Regions from separate parts of the Rhodococcus sp. JCM 9793 genome, predicted to be linked through region 2. Evidence: riboswitches for the same ligand, from Rfam matches in the RefSeq annotation. Region 2 holds a riboswitch; each other region holds the start of a gene.

Region 1 (6,399 bases), 3.1 Mb from region 2:
CCCGATCACGATGAGGTGATCGGCGGTCTGGGCCATCTCCGACAACAGGTGACTCGACACGAGCACCGTGCGGCCCTCCGCAGCCAGGGCCTGCATGAATCGGCGGATCCACACGATGCCCTCTGGATCGAGGCCGTTGACAGGTTCGTCGAACAACAGCACCTTCGGGTCGCCGAGCAGCGCACCCGCCAGGCCGAGACGCTGCGACATGCCGAGCGAGAAACCGCCGGCACGTTTGCCTGCGACCTCGGTCAAGCCGACCTGACGCAACACTTCGTCGACGCGGGAGCCGGGCAATCCGTTGGAGGCGGCCAACCACCGCAGGTGGGCGCGCGCCGATCGGTTCGGATGAACCCACTTCGCGTCGAGTAGCGCGCCGACGGTCTGCAGCGGCCGGGTCAGTTCCCGATACTGCTTACCCTCGATGAGCGCGGTACCCGATGTCGGACGGTCCAACCCCAGGATCATGCGCATCGTCGTCGACTTTCCTGCCCCGTTGGGGCCGAGGAATCCGGTGACGATGCCCGGTGGGACGGTGAACGTCACGTTGTCGACGGCAGTGGTTGAACCGAAGGTCTTGGTCAGTCCGGTCACTTCGATCATGGTCCACAGACTGCCGTAAATCCGGCCGGAGCGCAGCACCACGACCGTGACCAGGGCGTCAGGGTTCCATGGGCGACGATGCCTGGGCCCAGAAGCGTTTGGGGATGCGCCCGGCATGCCGAGCACGGAACCCTGCTTCGACCGCGTGTCGCATGGCCGACGCCATCAGCGCCGGGTCCTTCGCGCGGGTGACGGCGGTGGCGAGCAGCACGGCGTCACAGCCCAGTTCCATGGCGAGCGCGGCGTCCGAAGCAGTACCGATTCCGGCGTCGAGAATCACGGGGACCCCCGCGGATTCGACGATCATCTCGATGTGGTGCGGATTGGCGATGCCCAGCCCCGTCCCGATCGGCGACCCGAGCGGCATCACCGCGACACACCCGACGTCCTCGAGGCGTCGCGCGAGTACCGGATCATCAGTGGTGTACGGCAGGACGTTGAAACCGTCGTCGACGAGTTGTTCTGCAGCAGAAACCAATTCGATGGCGTCTGGCAGTAGCGTGCGTTCGTCGGCGATGACCTCGAGCTTGACCCACTCCGTGTCGAGCGCTTCCCGGCCCAGCTGCGCGGTGAGCACGGCCTCCTTCGCGCCGCGGCACCCGGCAGTGTTCGGCAACGGTAGGATTCCGAGTCTGCGCAACAGATCCAGCACACCCGTGCCCGAGGTCGCGTCGACCCGGCGCATCGCCACGGTGGTCAGCTCGGTGCCCGAGGCGACAAGCGCTTCCTCGAGCACCGCCAGATTCGCGGCACCGCCGGTGCCGGTGATCAACCGGGACGAGAAGGAGCGTCCCGCGATGATCAGCGGCGGCAGGTCGTGTCCGGGGTCCACCGATCCGGTTGCCTGCTCAGCCACCCTGCACCGCCGTGAGGATCTCGATCTGCGCGCCCTTGCCGAGTTTCTCGGCCCAGCGGCCACGCGGAAGCAGCACACCGTCGGCTGCGACGGCGATGCCCTTCTCCGGCAGACCCATCTCGACCAAGAGTTCCGTCATGGTCGGCGCCTCGGCGAAGTACTTCTCCTCGCCGTTTACGGTGATACCGACCGAAATCTGACTGGTCATCGCACACTCTCTTTCACGAATCGTCGGGGATCTGCATGTGTCGCTTCGGGGAGCGGATCGTCGGCGAGCTCGGCGAGGACCGCATCGACGGTGACGGCGGTGAGCAGGACCCCGTTGCGTCCGTGCCCGGTCGCGGCGATCACCCGATCCGACAACCGGCCGATCAACGGCAGATTGTCGGGACTCATCGGGCGTAGACCGGCGCTCGCCTCGCGCAGTTCGTACTCCCCGATCGCGGGGAACAGCATTTCGGCGTCGGCGATCAGGTCGCGCACTCCCGCGACCGTGACCTCGGTATCGCCCGCTTCGTATTGGGTCGCGCCCACGACGAGCCCGTCGGCGCGCGGCACCAGATACGCGGGGCGGCCGTGCACGCTACCGCGCACGGTGTGCTGCGGCGGCGGGGTCGCTCCGGGCCGCACGCGCAGCCGCAGGATCTCACCCTTGACCGGCCGGACCGGAAGGTCCGGCCACAGCTTCGCCGAGGCGGACCCCGCCGCGAGGACGACGCGGTCTTCGTTCAGTTCGTTCAGGTCGCCGACGAATTCGTGGACGAACTGAACACCCGCGGCGACAGCAGCACGGTGTAGGGCCTCGACGAGCTTTCTGTTGTCGACGGACAGTTCGGTGGGGGCGAGCAGGCCGAGCCTGATCCTCGGACCGAGCGATGGTTCGAGATCGCGGATCTCTGCCCGCGTGAGGATCCGCATCTCATGGCCCTGCTCCCCCACCCACGACGCGATCGTGCGCAGGTCGGCGGCGTCCGCGGCATCCAGTGCGACGGTCAGTGACGCACCCGCTGTGAAGACATCCACGCCGGTCTCATGTTCGAGGGCGTGCGCGAACTCCGGCCAGCGCTGCAACGACGCCGCGCCGAGCCCGAGGACGTGTTCTTCTCCGGGCCACCCCTCCGATAGCGGCGCGAGCATTCCACCGGCCACCCACGAGGCACCCGCCCCGGGATCGGGGTCGTGGACGGTGACGGCCCACCCCGCACGGGCCGCACGCCAGGCGACGGACAGACCGATAACACCGCCACCGATGACAGCTACTGTCGACACGACATCCACCTCACTCCCTGCGCCGGCATGATCCGGTTCAGGTCATAACGGTCAGGGCCGGCAGGCCCCCTCTCAGCCCCGCGATCCCCGGGACTCCCGTGTTGTCACTTTCGAGGTAGAGGCTACCGTCTTGTCCGTGACGACCTACCGGACCACCTACCGCGGCAACCATCCCGACCCCCGTGGACGCCTCGCGACCGCGCGGTTGTACCTGTGCACCGATGCTCGTCGCGACACCCGCGACCTCGCCCGGTTCATCGAGGAAGCCCTGGTCGGCGGCGTCGACATCGTGCAGTTGCGCGACAAGGATTCCGCAGGTGAGAAGAAGTTCGGTCGGCTCGAGGCCGGTGAGGAACTCGCCGCACTCGAGGTGATCGCCGATGCGTGCGCACGCCACGGTGCGCTGCTCGCGGTCAACGACCGGGCCGACATCGCGCTCGCCGCCGGCGCCGACATCCTGCACCTCGGGCAGGGCGACCTGCCGGTGAAGCAGGCGCGGCGGATCCTGGGCGACGACGTCGTCATCGGCCGGTCGACGGCCAGCCGCGCGCAGGCCGTCCTCGCCGACGGTGAGGACGGCGTGGACTACTTCGCGTCCGGTCCGGTGTGGGACACCCCGACGAAGCCGGGACGCTCGGCAGCGGGACTCGATGTGATCCGCGAGGTGCACGCATCGCATCCGCAACGACCGTGGTTCGCGATCGGGGGTGTGGATCACGAACGTCTCCCGCAGGTGCTCGACGCAGGCGCGCGGCGCATCGCAGTGGTGCGGGCGATCACGAAGGCCTCCGACCCGCGTGCTGCTGCGGCGGCGCTCAAAGCCGCGCTACCCGCCTGACGCTACAGCCAGCCGAGCACGGTCGACGGGGACAACAAGACGGTGTCCTGAGGTAACCGATCACGCAGACCACGATCGGCGGTGACCATCACGGTCACCGTCGGGTCGAGCGCGGTCGCCGTGGTGGGAACTGTGGTCGCGGCAAGCCGCGCGAGTTCGTCGTCGCCGCTGCCGTCGGCAGTATGCAGGTGGGTGCGTGCATCGTCGACGACTGCGCTGCGCGCCTGACCTTCGAGGACTGCCTCGACCCGCGACACCCACCCGAACGTTCCATCCGGAAGTTCGACGGTGCGCGGGAGCGCGGCCGCGATGTCGGTGAGCAGCGCACCCGTCGCGCCGGGACGGTCGCGCCACCAGCCGGTCGGTCCGGTGGACCCGAGGACGTTCGCGGTGTCGAGCAGCATCCGCACCGGCCGGGTGCGCAGCACCGACCACGCGTCCGCGAATCCCGCGTGCAATGGCATCGATTCCACCTCGGGCTCCGACACCCACCGCAATTCGGTGCTCTCCCCGTTCATAGTGGTGTCGAGCGGTTCGGGAGCGTCGGCGACAACCGTCGTGTAAGTCCACGAGCCGGGAGTACCGGAAGTGATCCGCTCTGCACGCACGGCGACCGAATCGCTGTCGATGCCCGCTTCCTCGTGTGCTTCGCGGATGGCGGCGTCGACAGAGGATTCGTGACTGTCACGTGCCCCGCCGGGCAATGCCCATGTTCCACCCTGGTGGCTCCACGTCGCGCGGAGCTGGAGCAGCACCTCGGGGTATCCGTCGTTCCCGGGCGCACGCAGCAGCAGACCCGCCGCACCGTGCAGACCCCATCGACGTCCTCCGTCCGGCCCTATGGCCCAGCCGTCCCCGTCACCGCGCATAGCGTCCGCCTTCCTCGCCCTCGTCCGTCGCGAGGACACAACGTCCCCATTACGTTGTCGGTTGCCGGGTCTCATGAACTCCGGAGGGACTCCGACAATGCGGACGCCTGCCAATACTGTCTGTCCAACTTATATGCTCGCCACAATCGAGTTTCCTAGGAAGGGGTGGCCACGTGAACGTACGCGTGACCCCTCCGATCGATTCTGTCGGACTCTCTGCCCGGCCGATGGAGGAGGCCGAGGGGCAGGGCGACCGCGTCGACGGACTGCGGGAATTCTTCCACTCGACACCGGCGAAGCTGATCTCGCTCGGGTTGGTGCTCGCTGTCCTGCTGGTGGTCTCGGGTGTGGTGTCGGCCCAGATCGCGAGTAGCCGGAAGTCCACCCACGATCGTCTCCTCGCAACCACCGAACCGCTCGCGAACGCCGCCCAGAATCTGTACAGCGCGCTGTCCATCGCCGATGCGGCTGCCGTCACCGGCTTCATCTCGGGAGGTATCGAGCCCGCCGAGGTGCGCGACCGCTATCTCGAGGCTGTTGCCAAGGCATCCGGGGAACTCGTCGTCGCGGCTGCCGGCCTGGCCGAACAGGACGAACTCGGCGCCGCGAACGTCGCGGCGATCGCACGAATGCTGCCCACGTACACGGGGTTGATCGAGACCGCACGCGCAAACAATCGCACCGGCAACCCGGTCGGTGCCGCCTATCTGGCGGAAGCATCGAATCTGATGCAGACGTCGATGCTTCCGGTGGCCCAAGAGCTGCACACGCAGGGTGTGAAGGCGGTGAATTCGACGCAGCGCGCCGCGGTGGCTCCGCCGTGGGGCGCGATCGGTCTGCTCCTCGTCACCGTCGCAGCGTTGTGCGCCGCCCATGTCCTCGTGAGCCGCAAGACCAGACGCACCTTCAATCCAGGCCTGATTCTCGCGATCGGCGCGACGGGGGTGCTGTTGTGCTGGCTCCTCATCGCCGGGCTGGTGTCGTCGAACGCCACCGAACGCGCCATCGAGCAGGGCGCGGCGCCGCTCTCCGATCTCACCGAAAGCCGCATCCTCGCGCAGCAGTCCCGCACTGTCGAGACGCTGATGCTTGCGCGACGCGACGCCGGCGGCACCTACATCGGGGACTACGACGAGACGATCACGCGTCTCGGCGATCTTCTGGGTGGCTACACCGACGGCGGCACGGTGGAGATCGGTACCGACGCCGTGTCACGGGCAGAAACGGCCCGGCAGGCGTGGGCCCGGTCGCATGCACGGACCGTGTCGGCGCTCGAACGCGGCGATTACACCGCCGCCGCGGTACTGGCAACCGGTCCCGGACCCGACGAGGCGACCGCGCAGTTCGCGCGTCTCGACGCCGCGCTGAGCGAGGGCATCGAGAAGACCCGCGACGAACTTCGCGACAGCGAGTTCCGGGCGTCGCGCACGCTGTCCGGTCTCGCGCCTATGGCGTTGACTCTGATGGTGCTGTCACTGATCGCCGTCATCATCGGATTGTGGCCTCGGCTCCGGGAGTACCAGTGACGACGCGACGCAGGATCACCAGCGGGCTCGCGGCCCTGTGCGCGCTCGCAGCCATCACCACGGGGTGTGCCGCCGACGTGCCACCCGACAACTCGGAGACCGAGATCACGCAGATCGGGCTGCCGATGCCCGAGGGCGCAGACATCGTGGCCTCCCCGACGGAGTTCCCCACATCACCCGATTGCGGCGATCCCACCGCGAGTCTGCGTCCCACCGGCAACGAGACCGGTCCCGCGATCGACGCCATCCGAGCTCGGGGCCGGCTGATCGTCGGGCTCGACACCGGCAGCAACCTGATGAGTTACCGCGACCCGGCGACCGGGCGCATCACCGGATTCGACGTCGAGATCGCCCGGGAGATCGCCCGCGATCTCCTCGGCGACCCCGAGGCCGTCGACTTCCGGATCCTGAACTCCGCTGAACGCGAGCAGGCACTGC
Region 2 (6,399 bases):
ATCCTCGGCGTGCAGTTGCAGCAGTCCACACTGCACGGGTCGCTGACCGTCACCGAACTCGTCGGCCTGTATCGCACCTTCTATCCGCAACCCGTTCCTGCCGGGGAACTTCTCGAGATGGTCGGCCTCACCGAACAACGAGATATCCGATTCGAGAAGCTCTCCGGCGGGCAGCAGCAGCGGTTGTCTATCGCGCTCGCACTCGTCGGGCGGCCACGTGTGGTCATCCTCGACGAACTGACCACCGGCCTCGATCCTCGTGCGCGGCGACAGATGTGGAAGACGATCGAACGACTACGCGCCGGCGACGTCGCAGTTCTGCTGGTCAGTCACGCGATGGAAGAGGTGGAGCACCTCTGCGACCGCGTGGCGTTGCTCGACGCGGGAAACATCGTCGCACTGGACACCCCGGCCGGTCTCGTCGCGCAGGCAGCGGCGGAGAACCTCGACGACGCGTTCGTCGTACTCACCGGAAAAGAGTTGGAGGACACCGCATGAGCACCGCCGTCGACACCCACCGTCCAGGAGCCGCCGCCTGGCTCACGCTGACCGTGTGTGAAGCGAAGATGGTCGCACGCGACACCGCCGGGCTCGTCGTTCCGATCGGACTTCCGCTGTTGATCCTCATCATGAGCGCGTCGTCGGCGAGCAGCGAAATCGTGGCGAACGGGCGCTCGGTGCTGGACGTGTTCGTTCTTCCGCTGGTGTTCACGATCATCATCGCCACGATCGGTGTCATCAACATGCCGAGTTTCCTCGCGTACTACCGGCGCACCGGAATACTGCGACGACTGTCGGTGACGCCCGCGTCACCCGCTATGGTCCTGGTCGCCCAGGTCGTGGTCAGCGTGCTGCAGACCCTGGTCGGGCTCACCGCAGCTCTCGTCGTGGCCACTGTCTTCTTCGACGCCCGCCTGCCCGTGCATCTCGGCACTGCTGTCGGTGTGTTCGTGCTGTCGATGGCGGCGATGTACGCCGTCGGAATGATCGTCGCGGCGATTTCACCGACCCCGAACTCCGCGGTGGCGATCGGACTCGTCGCATTCTTCGCACTGGGTGCGACCGGAGGCTTGTTCGGTAGCCGCGATGCGCTTCCCGACCCGGTCGCGACGATCGGAGAATGGTTGCCGTTCGGTGCCTCGGTCGAGGCGATGTCCGCGGCCTGGGCGGGGAACCCCGCCGACCCGGCTCACTTCGTCGCGCTCGGTGTGACGATCGTGGTCGGTGTCGTGGTCGCGGCTGCGCTCTTCCGGTGGGAGTGATCGCGTGACGATCATCGGTTCGATCGCACTCGCGGTGTTCGTCGTGGTCTTCCTCGTCGACGGATGGACCCGCCCCGGCTACCACCCGGTGCGTCAGCCCGTCAGTGCACTCGCGCTGGGCCACCGGGGCTGGATTCAGGCCACCAACTTCATCGTGTGCGGTGCAGTAGTGACTGCCGGAGCGATCGGCGTCGCCCACACATTCGGCAGTGTGTTGCTCGGCGTGGCGATCGGAGTGTTCGGTGTGTCGCTCCTGGTCTCGGGGCTCTTCCCGATGGATGCCATGCGCGCATATCCGCCTGGCACACCGGACGAGACCCCGACGGAGTACTCGCGGCGGCACACTATCCACGACCAGGCGGGCGCGGTCGTGTTCACTTCGCTTCCAGGGGCGGCGATCATTGCAGTCTTCACCGTGCCCGGTGCAGGATGGACGTGGTTTTCCTGCCTGACCGCTGCCGCGCTGACCGTCGGTTTCATCGTGTTCGGGCAGGCGTGGGAGAACGATTCCCGCTACGCCGGCCTCATCCAGCGGGCAGTGATCGTCGTCGGCTGGGCGTGGCTCGCACTGCTGTTCCTCCATGCCGGAACGTGACGCGCCGCAGCATGGTCGAACCGAGCTGTTAACCTGGCGTTCGAAACTCGACACGGGGTGCCGGACACGGCTGAGAACACACCCGTCGAACCTGATCTCGATCATGCGAGCGAAGGGATGCCGAGCCGGCGACAGGCCAGAGGTCCGACGCCGTCTGCGTATCCCTTCGGTCCGAAGGGAAGGCGTCACAACAATGTCCACAACAGCACTGAAGAACCGGATCGTCTTGGTCACGGGCGCCGGCCGCGGGCTCGGCCGCAGCATCGCACAGGCTTTCGCAGACGAAGGTGCGTCCGTCGTCGTGAACTACCGGCGCAGCAACGACGCGGCACGGGCTCTCGCCGAGAGCATCGGTACCGAACGCGCGATTGCCGTGCAGGCCGACGTCACCGACCGCACGCAAGTAGAGGCCGTGTTCGACCGGGCGCGCGAATATTTCGGCCGTCCGGTGACCACTGTGGTGAACAACGCCCTGCCCGACTTCTCCTTCAACGGTGACGCCCGCGACAAGGCGGATCGAATCGGATACGGCGCCTTTGCCGCCCAACTCGAAGGCATCGTCGGTGGTGCGGTGAACACCATCCAGGCCGCACTGCCGGGAATGCGAGAAGCCGGCGGAGGCAGCATCGTCAATATCGGGACCAACCTGTTCCAGAACCCGGTCGTGCCGTACCACGACTACACCGCAGCCAAAGCAGCCTTGTTGTCGACGACCCGTACTTTCGCTGCAGATCTGGGCCCCGAAGGCATCCGAGTGAACATGGTGTCGGGTGGGCTCCTGCGCACCACCGATGCATCGTCCGCGACACCTCCGGAGGTCTTCGACCTGATCGCCGCGTCGACCCCGCTGCGCAAGGTCACGACCCCGGAGGATTTCGCCGCGGCCGTGTTGTTCTTCGCGTCCGACTGGTCGCGTGCAGTCACCGGGCAGAACCTTGTCGTCGACGGCGGTCTGGTGATGAACTGATGGCGGTACGCACCTTGCATATCAACGCATTTCTGTACGGCGCAGGTCACCATTCCTCTGCGTGGCGGCACCCGGATTCCGCTGCGGAGCGCATCGGCGACATCGCCTATTTCGAGGAACTCACGCGCACCGCCGAGCGGGGACGCCTCGACGCGGTGTTCTTCGCCGACGGCCACAGTGTGAACCCCGCGTACACGGCGGGCACGACGTGGTTTCTCGAACCGATCACCGCACTGTCGGCGATGGCGCGAGCCACCGAGAAGATCGGGCTGGTCACCACGGTGTCCGCAAGCTTCTACACACCGTTCCACGCGGCCCGTATGCTCGCGTCACTCGATCACATCAGTGGTGGACGCGCCGGTGCCAACATCGTGACGTCGATGTTCGACGCCGAAGCCCGCAACCACGGATCGGATTCGTTACCGGCTCACACCGAACGCTACGGCAGGGCAGAGGAGTTCATCGACGCGATTGTCGCACTGTGGGATTCATGGGACGAGCACGCCGTGATCGCGGACCGCTCGGCCGGACGTTTCCTGGATGCCGACGCGATCCACCGGATCGAGCACCGCGGCAAGCACTTCCGTGTGGACGGTCCGCTCACGGTGCCGCGCTGCCCGCAGGGACGCCCGGTGTTGTTCCAGGCCGGCGCCTCGGACACCGGACGTGACCTTGCGGCCCGCCACGCCGAGGCCGTGTATTCGGTTGCCTGGGATCTTCCGGCGGCGCTCGAATTCGCCACCGACCTACGTGCCCGCGCCACCGCCGCGGGACGTGATGCCACGTCGCTCGCGATCCTCCCCGGACTCGTCACCTACGTCGGCCGCACCGTCGATGAAGCGCAGGCGAAGAAGTCGGAATTGGACGCGTACCTCGATATCGAGGGCGCACTCGCCCAACTCGGGTCCTTCACCGGCCAGGACTACACCGGCCACGACCTCGACGCTCCGGTCTCGGACCTGCCGCCCATCTCGGAGTTCACCGGCCCGCAGGGACGGTACGCAACAGTGCAACGAATCATCGAGACGCAACGACCCACTCTGCGAGAACTGCTCGGATTTCTCGCTGCCGGCGGCGGTCACGCCACCATGATCGGCACACCCGAGTCGGTCGCCGACCGAATCGAGGAGTGGTTCGTCGCCGGTGCCTGTGACGGTTTCAACCTGATGTGCCCTGCCTACCCGGATTCCCTCGACGACTTCGTCGACCTCGTGGTGCCGGAGTTGCAGCGCCGCGGCCTGTTCCGCAGCGAGTACCCGGGCACTACCTTGCGTGACTCGCTGGGGCTGGCGGTGCCGGCTCTGCCGCACAGGCACAGGGCGATTGTCGGATAGCGAGCAAATTACGTTGCGTCGGTGAATGATTCATAGATCCCCTTCCTCAGTCGAAAACAGGACGCGTGTCCGTGCGGCCCCCGAGGAGATCGGCGACGCCTGCCGCGAAATTGGGGCACGTGGCGATGTCGTGGGCGCGGCATTCGAGTGCATGCCGCGTCATCTCACGGGAGCGGGCCATCTCTGCCATCCGTCGCTCCAGGTCGTCGAGGTGCGCGGTGAGCACGTCGCGACGCTCGTCTGCCCTGCCTGCCAGCAGGACGTGGATCTGGTCGAGACTCATTCCGGCGGACTTGCTGCGGATGATCACCGCCACCCGGGTGACATCGAGTTCCCGGTAGCGGCGGCGACCTGCGGTGTCGCGGTCGGGCGCGAGCAGCCCGGCGTCCTCCCAATGCCGCAATACGTGCGTGGCAAGGCCGAAGCGCTCGGCCACCTCACCGATCGTCCACTTCGCATTTGACTTCATGTCAACATGAAGTCGCATTATCGGCGGTGATGCAAGCCCGTACCGAAGGAGAGCGCATGCACACCGACACACCACCAGCGCAGTTCTGGGAGAACCGCTACACCGACAGCGAGGGCCTGTGGTCCGGCAATGCGAATGCCTCCCTCGTCGACGCGGTGTCCGGGTCGACACCGGGCACCGCCCTCGACCTCGGCTGCGGCGAGGGCGCCGACACCATCTGGCTGGCACGCCGAGGCTGGATCGCGACCGGAATCGACATCTCCCCCACTGCCGTCCGCCGCGCCACCGACGCTGCGCGCGCCGGCGGAGTTCCCGACGACCGAATCCGATTCGTCGCGGCAGACCTGTCGAGTTGGCACGAAGACGGCAGTTACGACCTTGTCGCCGCGTCCTTCCTGCATTCGCCCGTCGAGTTTCCGCGCACCGACGTGCTTCGCCGCGCCGCCGGACTCGTCGCGCGGAACGGGCACCTCGTGATCGTCTCGCACGCCGCGTTCCCACCGTGGGCCGATGCCGACGCACGCGAAGGACACGGCGACCATCGGTTCCTCAGTCCGCAGGAAGAGATCGAGGCACTCGACCTGGAACCGAACCGATGGGAGGTGCGGATCGCCGAGACCCGCGAACGTGAGGCCATCGGCCCTGATGGCACACAAGCCGTGCTCGAGGACACCGTCGTGGTTCTGCAGCGACTCTGAGCGAATCGGGAGGGCGAGGTCCGGCGGCAGCTTCGCGCTATGTGATGCGACCTGCACAGAATGCGTTGATCGAACGCCTCCGAGAACTGCTCGCAGGCGGGTCGGTGACGCGCGAGGTATCGATGTTCGGTGGTCGCGCGTTCATGGTCGACGAGAAAATGGTCGTCAGCGCGCTGAAGGACGGTGGCCTGCTGGTTCGCGCTGCCGCAGACCGACACGACGAACTCCTCAGCAAGCCCGGAGCGACGCAGGCCGAAATGGGCGCCGGACGCACGATGGGCCCCGGCTGGATCGACGTCGCTGCAGAGGCGATCCTCGACGACGAGAGCTTGTCGTACTGGGTCGCGATCGCAATGGACCACAACCGGCTCGTGACCGGGAAGTAGAGATCACAGCGCGTACCGGCGCACGGCCTCGGGACGCATGACGATCCGAACCTGTTCGGCGGCCAGGATTTCGGCGAGATCGGCGGCACGGGCCGGATCACCGATGTCCCAGTAACGAGCGGCGAGGCGGGAACACAACTCGTGCGCTCCCTCGGGTACGACCGTGGCGCGGCCGGCAACCGAAATCCAGCGTTCGCGTTCACCGACCGGGGCGGCGACGACGATCGAGGCCCAGGGATCGCGTTGCAGCCGCCGTACTTTCAGGGAGTCAGGGGCGGTGAAGATCTCGATGTCGCCCTCATCGGTGGCCTCGAACCACACCGGTCGGGGCTGCGGGTGCTGTCCTCCGGACACCGTCAGGAACCCGTGGAGCGGGCGACGGAGGAACTCGAGGTCCTTGCCGGTCAGCGAACCGGCAGCGGTGCTCATCGTGATGTCGTTGACCATGAAGTCGAGTGAACGCCACCCGACTGGACGAATCCATGGGTGATAGGCCGGATTACCTGTGTGATCGTCTAATCTCGACGTCGTGGACATATTCGGTGATCTCTTCCGGGAGGTGCGGGCACATGGCTCGCTGTTCGGAAGCTCCACACTGTCGCCGCCGTGGGCATTGCACTTCGTAGACGGTGCACCGCTGACGTTGTGCACCGTTCTCGGCGGGTCGGGCTGGATCGTCACAGACCGT
Region 3 (6,399 bases), 790 kb from region 2:
TGCCCTCGTCGGGGGTGTCGAGGCCCGCCACCAAACCGAACAGAGTGGACTTCCCCGACCCGCTCGGGCCGATGACCGAGACGAATTCCCCTGGGGACACGTCGAAGTCGATGTCGGCGAGTACGTGGTTGCCGTCGAACGACCGGTGGACGCCGGAGACGATGACTGCGCTCATGCCCGACTCCCTGTTGTTCGATTCTCTGTCGGCCGATTCTCCGTGGTGAGCGCCCACGGTGCGATCATGTGTTCGGCCACATAGGTGAGCAGGTACAACACCAGTGACACGATCGCGGTGACCAGGACGGCTGCGAGCACCAGATCGGTGCGGAACGAGTTCTTCTGGGTGGCCATGTAGATGCCGAGCCCCGATGTGGCGCCGACATACTCCGCGAACACCGCGCCCACTACGGCGTAGGTGACTCCGATGCGCAGAGACGTGAAGAACCGCGGCAGTGCCGACGGGAGCCGCACATATCGGAACACCTGCCACCGCGTGGCACCCATGCTGCGCAGAAGTGCCCCCGCCTCCCGGTCGGTCGCTGCGAATCCCTCGATCAACCCGATCGCCATCGGAAAGAACGTGGCCAGGGCGATCACCAGGATCTTCGGCAGCAGACCGAAGCCGAACCAGATGATCATGAGCGGGGCGATCGCGATGATCGGTAATGTCTGCGACACCACGAACAGCGGAACGAACGCCCGCCGTAGCCATGGCGAGAAATCGACGGCGATTGCCAGCACCCACGCCAAGGTCAACGACACCGCGAACCCGACGATCGTGACCTGCAGAGTCGCGGCGGCATGCCCGGCGATGTCGCTGCGGTATGCCCACCCCTGCTGCAGCACTCGTGCGGGAGACGGCAGCACCTGCGGGCGGATTCCGCTGATCATCACGTAGAGCTGCCACGCTGCGACGAGTACCACTGCGACGAGAATCGCCGGCAATGCACGATTCACGCGGCGTCGGGCAGTCCTGACCCGGTCTGTCGTCCCCCGGGTGTCAGGGTGTTCGGCCTCAGGGCGCTTGATAGTCATCGGTGAGGTAGGTCGACCAGTCGGGTTCGGCGGTCAGCGGCGCGCCGTCGGGACCGGTGAGCAGTCCCTGCTCGTACAGGAACCGCGCGTACCCGGCCCATTTCTCCGCGTCGAGGGTACCGACGCGACCCTGCTCGTCCCGCATGTAGTCGGAGGCGAGCATCCGCTGGCTCTCGAAGACGAGCTCTTCGTCGGGAAACGCCCCCGGGTTGGCGTCGAGCAGCGCGCGGGCGCCTCGATCGGCATCGTCAGCGGCGATCTCGTACCCACGCTGAAGTGCCTGCACGAACGCGCGGCCCCGGTCCGGATTCTCGGCGAGCCAGTCCTCGTTGCCGTTCACGACGATCGCGTACTGGTCGGGGAAGCCGTAGTCGGTGTATTCGAAATAGCGCATCGGCAGTCCGCGATGCTCTGCTTCGAGTCCTTCCCACGCAAGATACGAGACGGTGAAGTCTGCGGTACCGGAGTAGACCGCCTCGTACGCGGACGTTCCGAGGACGACCTCCTCGAACTCGCCGCGTCCACCGTCGTTGCGGATGACCTGCGCGAGCGCCTCGCTGTCACCGGGGTCGGCGAAACCTGCGTAGACGTGACCGTCGAGGTCTGCCGGACGCATGAGATCCGCGCGGTCCGCCTTGACGCCGATCCCTGTTGCCCAATGCTGCAACGGAGCGAGCACGGTGACGGTGTGTGCCCCGGAAGCGCGGGAGAACGTCGCCATGCCGTGGGTGGAGATGCCGAACTCCGCGTTGCCGGCGTCGACGAGGGTGTCGGGTGTCGCCTCGTTGTAGGGCAGGATCTCGACGTCGAGCCCGGCATCGTCGAACAGTCCTTCCTGCAACGCCACATACAGACCGGTGTGGTTGGTGTTCGGGGTCCAATCGAGTGCGAACCGGATCGTGTCGTCGGAACCGCCACCGGCGCATGCGCCGACTGCGCACACGGTGATGGTGGCGACAGCGAGTGCGGTGATCCGGTGCCGCAGCGTCACGACGCGGGCCACGGCTGCGTGTTCAGGGCGGTGTCCCAGAACAGCAACTCGTAGCGGGTCGCGAGGGTGAACGCGTCGATCATCGCGTCGCGCTCGGTGTCGGTGGCGGCTGCCCCGGCGGCGTCGACGAGGGTGCGTGCGGTCGCGACGGAATCCTGGAATCCTTGGTCGTCGTAGGTGGCCACCCACTGCGCGTAGGGATGGGCCGGATCGGCGGCGAGCACGGCGGCTGCGCTGGAGGCCAGGTCGCGGCACACTTCGGCGTAGATCCAGAAGCACGACAACACTGCGGCGGCACCCACCGGATACGGTTCGGTCGCCACCGTGGCCGTCAGATACGACACGTAACCGAGGCACGCGGGGGAGTGCGCGACGGGTGCGTCGCTCACAGGCAGCACGCCATCGGTGAGAAGCTGCCGGTGCAGCGAGGATTCCTCGGTCGCCGCCGTCGCGGAACTGGTCGCCCAGAATGCGCCGGTGACCGGGTCCGGTGCCTTGGAGGCGAGGAGCGCGAGGGCCTTGGCGTATCCGGCCAGGTAGAGCGCATCCTGCTCGATGTAGAAGCGGAACGACTCGAGGGGAAGCGTGCCGTCGCCCAGGCAACGCAGGAACTCGAGGTTGTCGATGGAGTCGCGTAGAACCTTCGTGTGGTCCCACAGGACATCGGTGAAACGGTCGGTCGGTGAATCGTGCGCAGGCACAGTCATCCCGAAACATCCCTTCGTCAGCATTACCTGATCAGGTTCGACGGGTGTGATCTCAGCCCCGCACTTGCGGAGCACCCCGTGTCGGTCGGAGGCGACGATAGCACCTTCGCCGAGCGGCTGTCGGCTCGGTGTCCGGTGGGTACGTTGGGATGCGAGTAGCTCACCGGGAGGTCATGTGGACGCCGAGACACTCGTTGTCGGATGCAAGTACGGCGAAGCCCGCGGATTCCGCGACGGCGCGGTGTACTCGTGGAAGGGGATCCCGTTCGCCGCCCCGACCTGCGGTGACATGAGGTTCCGGTCGCCGGAGGGGCCTTCGCCGTGGTCGGGAGTGCTCGACTGCGAGCGGTACGGGCAGATCGCTCCGCAGAGCCGGAACAGCCCGATCGGGATCTCGTCCGACATGACCATCGGCGAGGATTGCCTCTCGCTCAACATCTGGGCTCCGGAACCGGACGGGCACAAGCGCCCGGTGATGGTGTGGATCCACGGTGGCGCCTATGTGATCGGCTACTCGGGTCAGAAGATCTACGACGGACGTGTGCTGAGCGAGACAGGCAACATCGTGGTGGTCACGCTCAATTACCGTCTGGGGGCGCTGGGGTTTCTGGACCTGTCGTCGTTCTCCACCGTCGGCGATACGTATGAGTCGAATCTCGGTCTGCGAGACCAGATTGCTGCGCTCGAATGGGTGCGCGACTGCATCGCGGACTTCGGCGGCGATCCCGACAACGTCACCCTGTTCGGTGAATCGTCGGGCGGGGGATCGGTCACGACGCTCATGACGGTGCCGCGCGCCGAGGGGTTGTTCCATCGGGCGATCGCGCAGTCGCCACCGGCGACGTCGGTATACGGTCGTGAACGCGCGGCGATGGTTGCTGAGCGATTCCTCGATATCCTCGACGTGTCGCCTGCTCGGGTGGGGTCCCTGCGGGACATGCCCTACGAGCAGCTCGTCGCCGCGGCCGAAACAGTGGTCGGGGAGATCCCCACGAAAATTCCGGGCACCTTGGCGATGACCCCGGTGGTCGACCGCGACCTGGTGCCCAAATATCCGGTCGCGGCGTTCCAGAAGGGTCTGTCGCATCGGGTTCCGCTCATCATCGGTTCGAACAAGGACGAGCCGTCGATCTTCCGTTTCATGAAGTCGCCGCTGATGCCCGTCGACGATTCGGCGGTCCGCGCCATGCTGGAGGCACTCGCGAAGGACCGTCCCGATCTCGAGCCGGAACGGCTCGCTGAGATCGCCGCGGCGTACCCTGATCTGCCGAAGCCGAGTGGTGCGATGGCCCTGTCGCGCGACGCGGGTTTCCGGATGCCGGTGTTATGGGTCGCGGAGGCGCATGCCGAACATTCCCCGACATGGGTGTATCGATTCGACCACGCGACGCCGATGCTCAAGGCCGCGCGGATCGGTGCCGGTCATGCAACCGAATTGCCATACGTGTTCGGCAATTTCGGGACGCTCGGTCGCGATCCGAGTTTCTGGCTCGGTGGTCGCAAGGGTGCGATCGAGGTGTCGGGGCGGGTGCAGCGTCGATGGCTGGCATTCGTCAAGCACGGGGTGCCGGCTGCTCTGGATGCGTCGAAGCACTGGCCGCAGTACGAGCCAGGCGAGCGCATGACCTTGCTGATCGATGCGCGCGACACGGTCGTGTCGGATCCGGATGGGTCGATGCGGGAGGTGTGGGGCAATCAGGTGATGGGCTTCTCCTGAAGCCGACCGAGTAAATCCTGTTGACGTGTAAATCCTGTTGACGTCATTGAACACGTGTGCAACCCTTGGAACATGCGTTCAGTCGAGGGCGTTTCCGACCTCACGACCCGTGCTCGCATCCGCGACGCAGCAATTCGTTGTGTTGCTCGGGACGGTGTGAACATTTCGCTGCGGGCCATCGCCTCCGAATGCGGTGTGAGCGCCTCGCTCATCGTGCACCACTTCGGTTCCCGTGCCGGTCTGCGTGAGCACTGCGACGCGTATGTTCTCGACAGCATCCGCGAGCTCAAATCCTCGGTCCTCGAACCGGGCAGTGGGGTCGCGGCGATGTTGGCGCAGCTCGAGAACATCGGGAGCTATGCCCCGCTCATCGGCTACCTGATTCGGAGCCTTCAGGCCCGGCGCCCGGCCTCTCGGGCGTTTCTCGATCATCTGGTGGCCACCACCGAGGGCTACCTCGCGAAAGGTACCGAGTCCGGCATCGTGAGTCCCAGTCGGGATCCCGAGGCACGGGCACGGGCGCTCGTCGAGTTCAGCACCGGCGCGCTGCTACTGCATGTTCCCGGCCCGAACGAGCCTCTCGATCTCGACGCATTGCCCGCGTGGCTGCGTTCGTACAGTGACCGTCTTCTGCTCCCCTTGCTCGAGCTCTACACCGAACCGCTACTCACCGACTCGACCATGCTCACCGCATATCTGGCTGTCCGGGAGGCAGCCGACCCGTAACCGACCACGGAGGTTGCACCATGGACACACCCGCCATCGACACCGTCGACCTCGTCAAGACCTTCGGCACCACCCGCGCTCTCGACGGATTCTCGATCGAAGTCGGAACCGGAACCGTAGCAGGGTTTCTCGGACCCAATGGTGCCGGGAAATCCACCGCGATCCGCGTGCTCCTCGGCATGCTCCGCGCCGACTCGGGCTCCGCTCGCGTCCTGGGGCTCGACCCGTGGACCGACGCGGTGGCGATCCATCGTCGCCTGGCGTACGTCCCGGGCGACACCAACCTGTGGCCGGCGCTCACCGGCGGTGAGATCATCGACCTACTGACCAGAATCCGTGGCGGCGACAACCCCTCACGCCGAGCCGAACTCCTCGAACGGTTCGAACTCGACCCCACCAAGAAGGCCCGCACCTACTCCAAGGGCAACCGGCAGAAGGTCGCGCTCGTCGCGGCGTTGGCGTCGGATGTCGAGCTGTACCTGTTCGACGAACCGACGTCCGGACTCGATCCGCTCATGGAGGCGGTGTTCACCGACGAAGTGCGTGCGTTGCGCGACGCCGGGCGCACGGTGCTGTTGTCGAGCCACATCCTGGCCGAAGTCGAAAAGCTCTGCGACACCGTGACGATCATCCGGTCCGGGAAAGACGTGGAGACGGGAACCCTCGCGCAGCTGCGGCACCTGACCCGCTCCGCGGTGCGGGCCACCGTACCCGCCCTCCCCATCGGATTCGCGTCGCTCCCCGGTGTGCACGATCTGACCTACGACGACGGGCATCTCGCCTTCGACGTCGACAATGCCTCCGTGACGTCGGTGCTGCGAGAGCTCACCGAACTCGACATCGCGAACCTGACGATCACCCCGCCGTCGCTCGAAGAACTGTTCATGCGCCACTACGGCGATACCCCCACAGACGTGCCCGAGGGTGAGCAGGTGGCGACCCGATGACCGCCACACTCGCCCCCCGGGCCGACCGTGAGACCCGAAGTTCCCACCGTTTCAACGGAATCGGCGACCTGCTCCGACTCTACCTCCGCCTGGACCGCGTCCGTATCGCCGTGTGGACGCTTGCGCTCGCCTTCACTGTGTACGTAACCGTCGAGAGTCTGATCGCCGCGTATCCGAACGCGGCCGCGCGGCAGGCCCGCGCCGACCTCCTCGAGAATCCGGCGGCGGTACTGATGACCGGTCCCGCCTACGGTGCCGACAACTACACCCTCGGCG

What was found. A riboswitch is a leader RNA that binds a small molecule or an ion and turns the genes downstream of it on or off. The one in region 2 is predicted to bind thiamine pyrophosphate.
Region 1: linked by a shared signal. The riboswitch ahead of thiO (glycine oxidase ThiO) and the one ahead of ACZ46K_RS26390 (3-oxoacyl-ACP reductase) in region 2 are both predicted to bind thiamine pyrophosphate.
Region 3: linked by a shared signal. The riboswitch ahead of ACZ46K_RS22845 (TenA family protein) and the one ahead of ACZ46K_RS26390 (3-oxoacyl-ACP reductase) in region 2 are both predicted to bind thiamine pyrophosphate.

Annotation. Positions count from the first base shown of each region.
Region 1 is NZ_AP043721.1:2,196,150-2,202,548, reverse strand. Features, by position in the region: gene ACZ46K_RS12300 (ABC transporter ATP-binding protein) at 1-603, opposite strand, end outside; gene thiG (thiazole synthase) at 662-1,459, opposite strand; gene thiS (sulfur carrier protein ThiS) at 1,452-1,667, opposite strand; gene thiO (glycine oxidase ThiO) at 1,664-2,728, opposite strand; TPP riboswitch at 2,724-2,838, opposite strand; gene thiE (thiamine phosphate synthase) at 2,865-3,566, shown strand; gene ACZ46K_RS12275 (NUDIX hydrolase) at 3,569-4,435, opposite strand; gene ACZ46K_RS12270 (hypothetical protein) at 4,609-5,961, shown strand; gene ACZ46K_RS12265 (glutamate ABC transporter substrate-binding protein) at 5,958-6,399, shown strand, end outside.
Region 2 is NZ_AP043721.1:5,263,112-5,269,510, forward strand. Features, by position in the region: gene ACZ46K_RS26375 (ABC transporter ATP-binding protein) at 1-498, shown strand, start outside; gene ACZ46K_RS26380 (ABC transporter permease) at 495-1,262, shown strand; gene ACZ46K_RS26385 (DUF998 domain-containing protein) at 1,267-1,857, shown strand; TPP riboswitch at 1,901-1,992, shown strand; gene ACZ46K_RS26390 (3-oxoacyl-ACP reductase) at 2,051-2,824, shown strand; gene ACZ46K_RS26395 (LLM class flavin-dependent oxidoreductase) at 2,824-4,158, shown strand; gene ACZ46K_RS26400 (MerR family transcriptional regulator) at 4,205-4,627, opposite strand; gene ACZ46K_RS26405 (class I SAM-dependent methyltransferase) at 4,684-5,325, shown strand; gene ACZ46K_RS26410 (TfoX/Sxy family protein) at 5,370-5,711, shown strand; gene ACZ46K_RS26415 (pyridoxamine 5'-phosphate oxidase family protein) at 5,715-6,158, opposite strand; gene ACZ46K_RS26420 (AraC family transcriptional regulator) at 6,241-6,399, shown strand, end outside.
Region 3 is NZ_AP043721.1:4,475,301-4,481,699, reverse strand. Features, by position in the region: gene ACZ46K_RS22860 (ABC transporter ATP-binding protein) at 1-175, opposite strand, end outside; gene ACZ46K_RS22855 (ABC transporter permease subunit) at 172-1,035, opposite strand; gene ACZ46K_RS22850 (ABC transporter substrate-binding protein) at 1,016-2,038, opposite strand; gene ACZ46K_RS22845 (TenA family protein) at 2,023-2,733, opposite strand; TPP riboswitch at 2,726-2,822, opposite strand; gene ACZ46K_RS22840 (carboxylesterase/lipase family protein) at 2,909-4,450, shown strand; gene ACZ46K_RS22835 (TetR family transcriptional regulator) at 4,523-5,176, shown strand; gene ACZ46K_RS22830 (ABC transporter ATP-binding protein) at 5,197-6,123, shown strand; gene ACZ46K_RS22825 (ABC transporter permease) at 6,120-6,399, shown strand, end outside.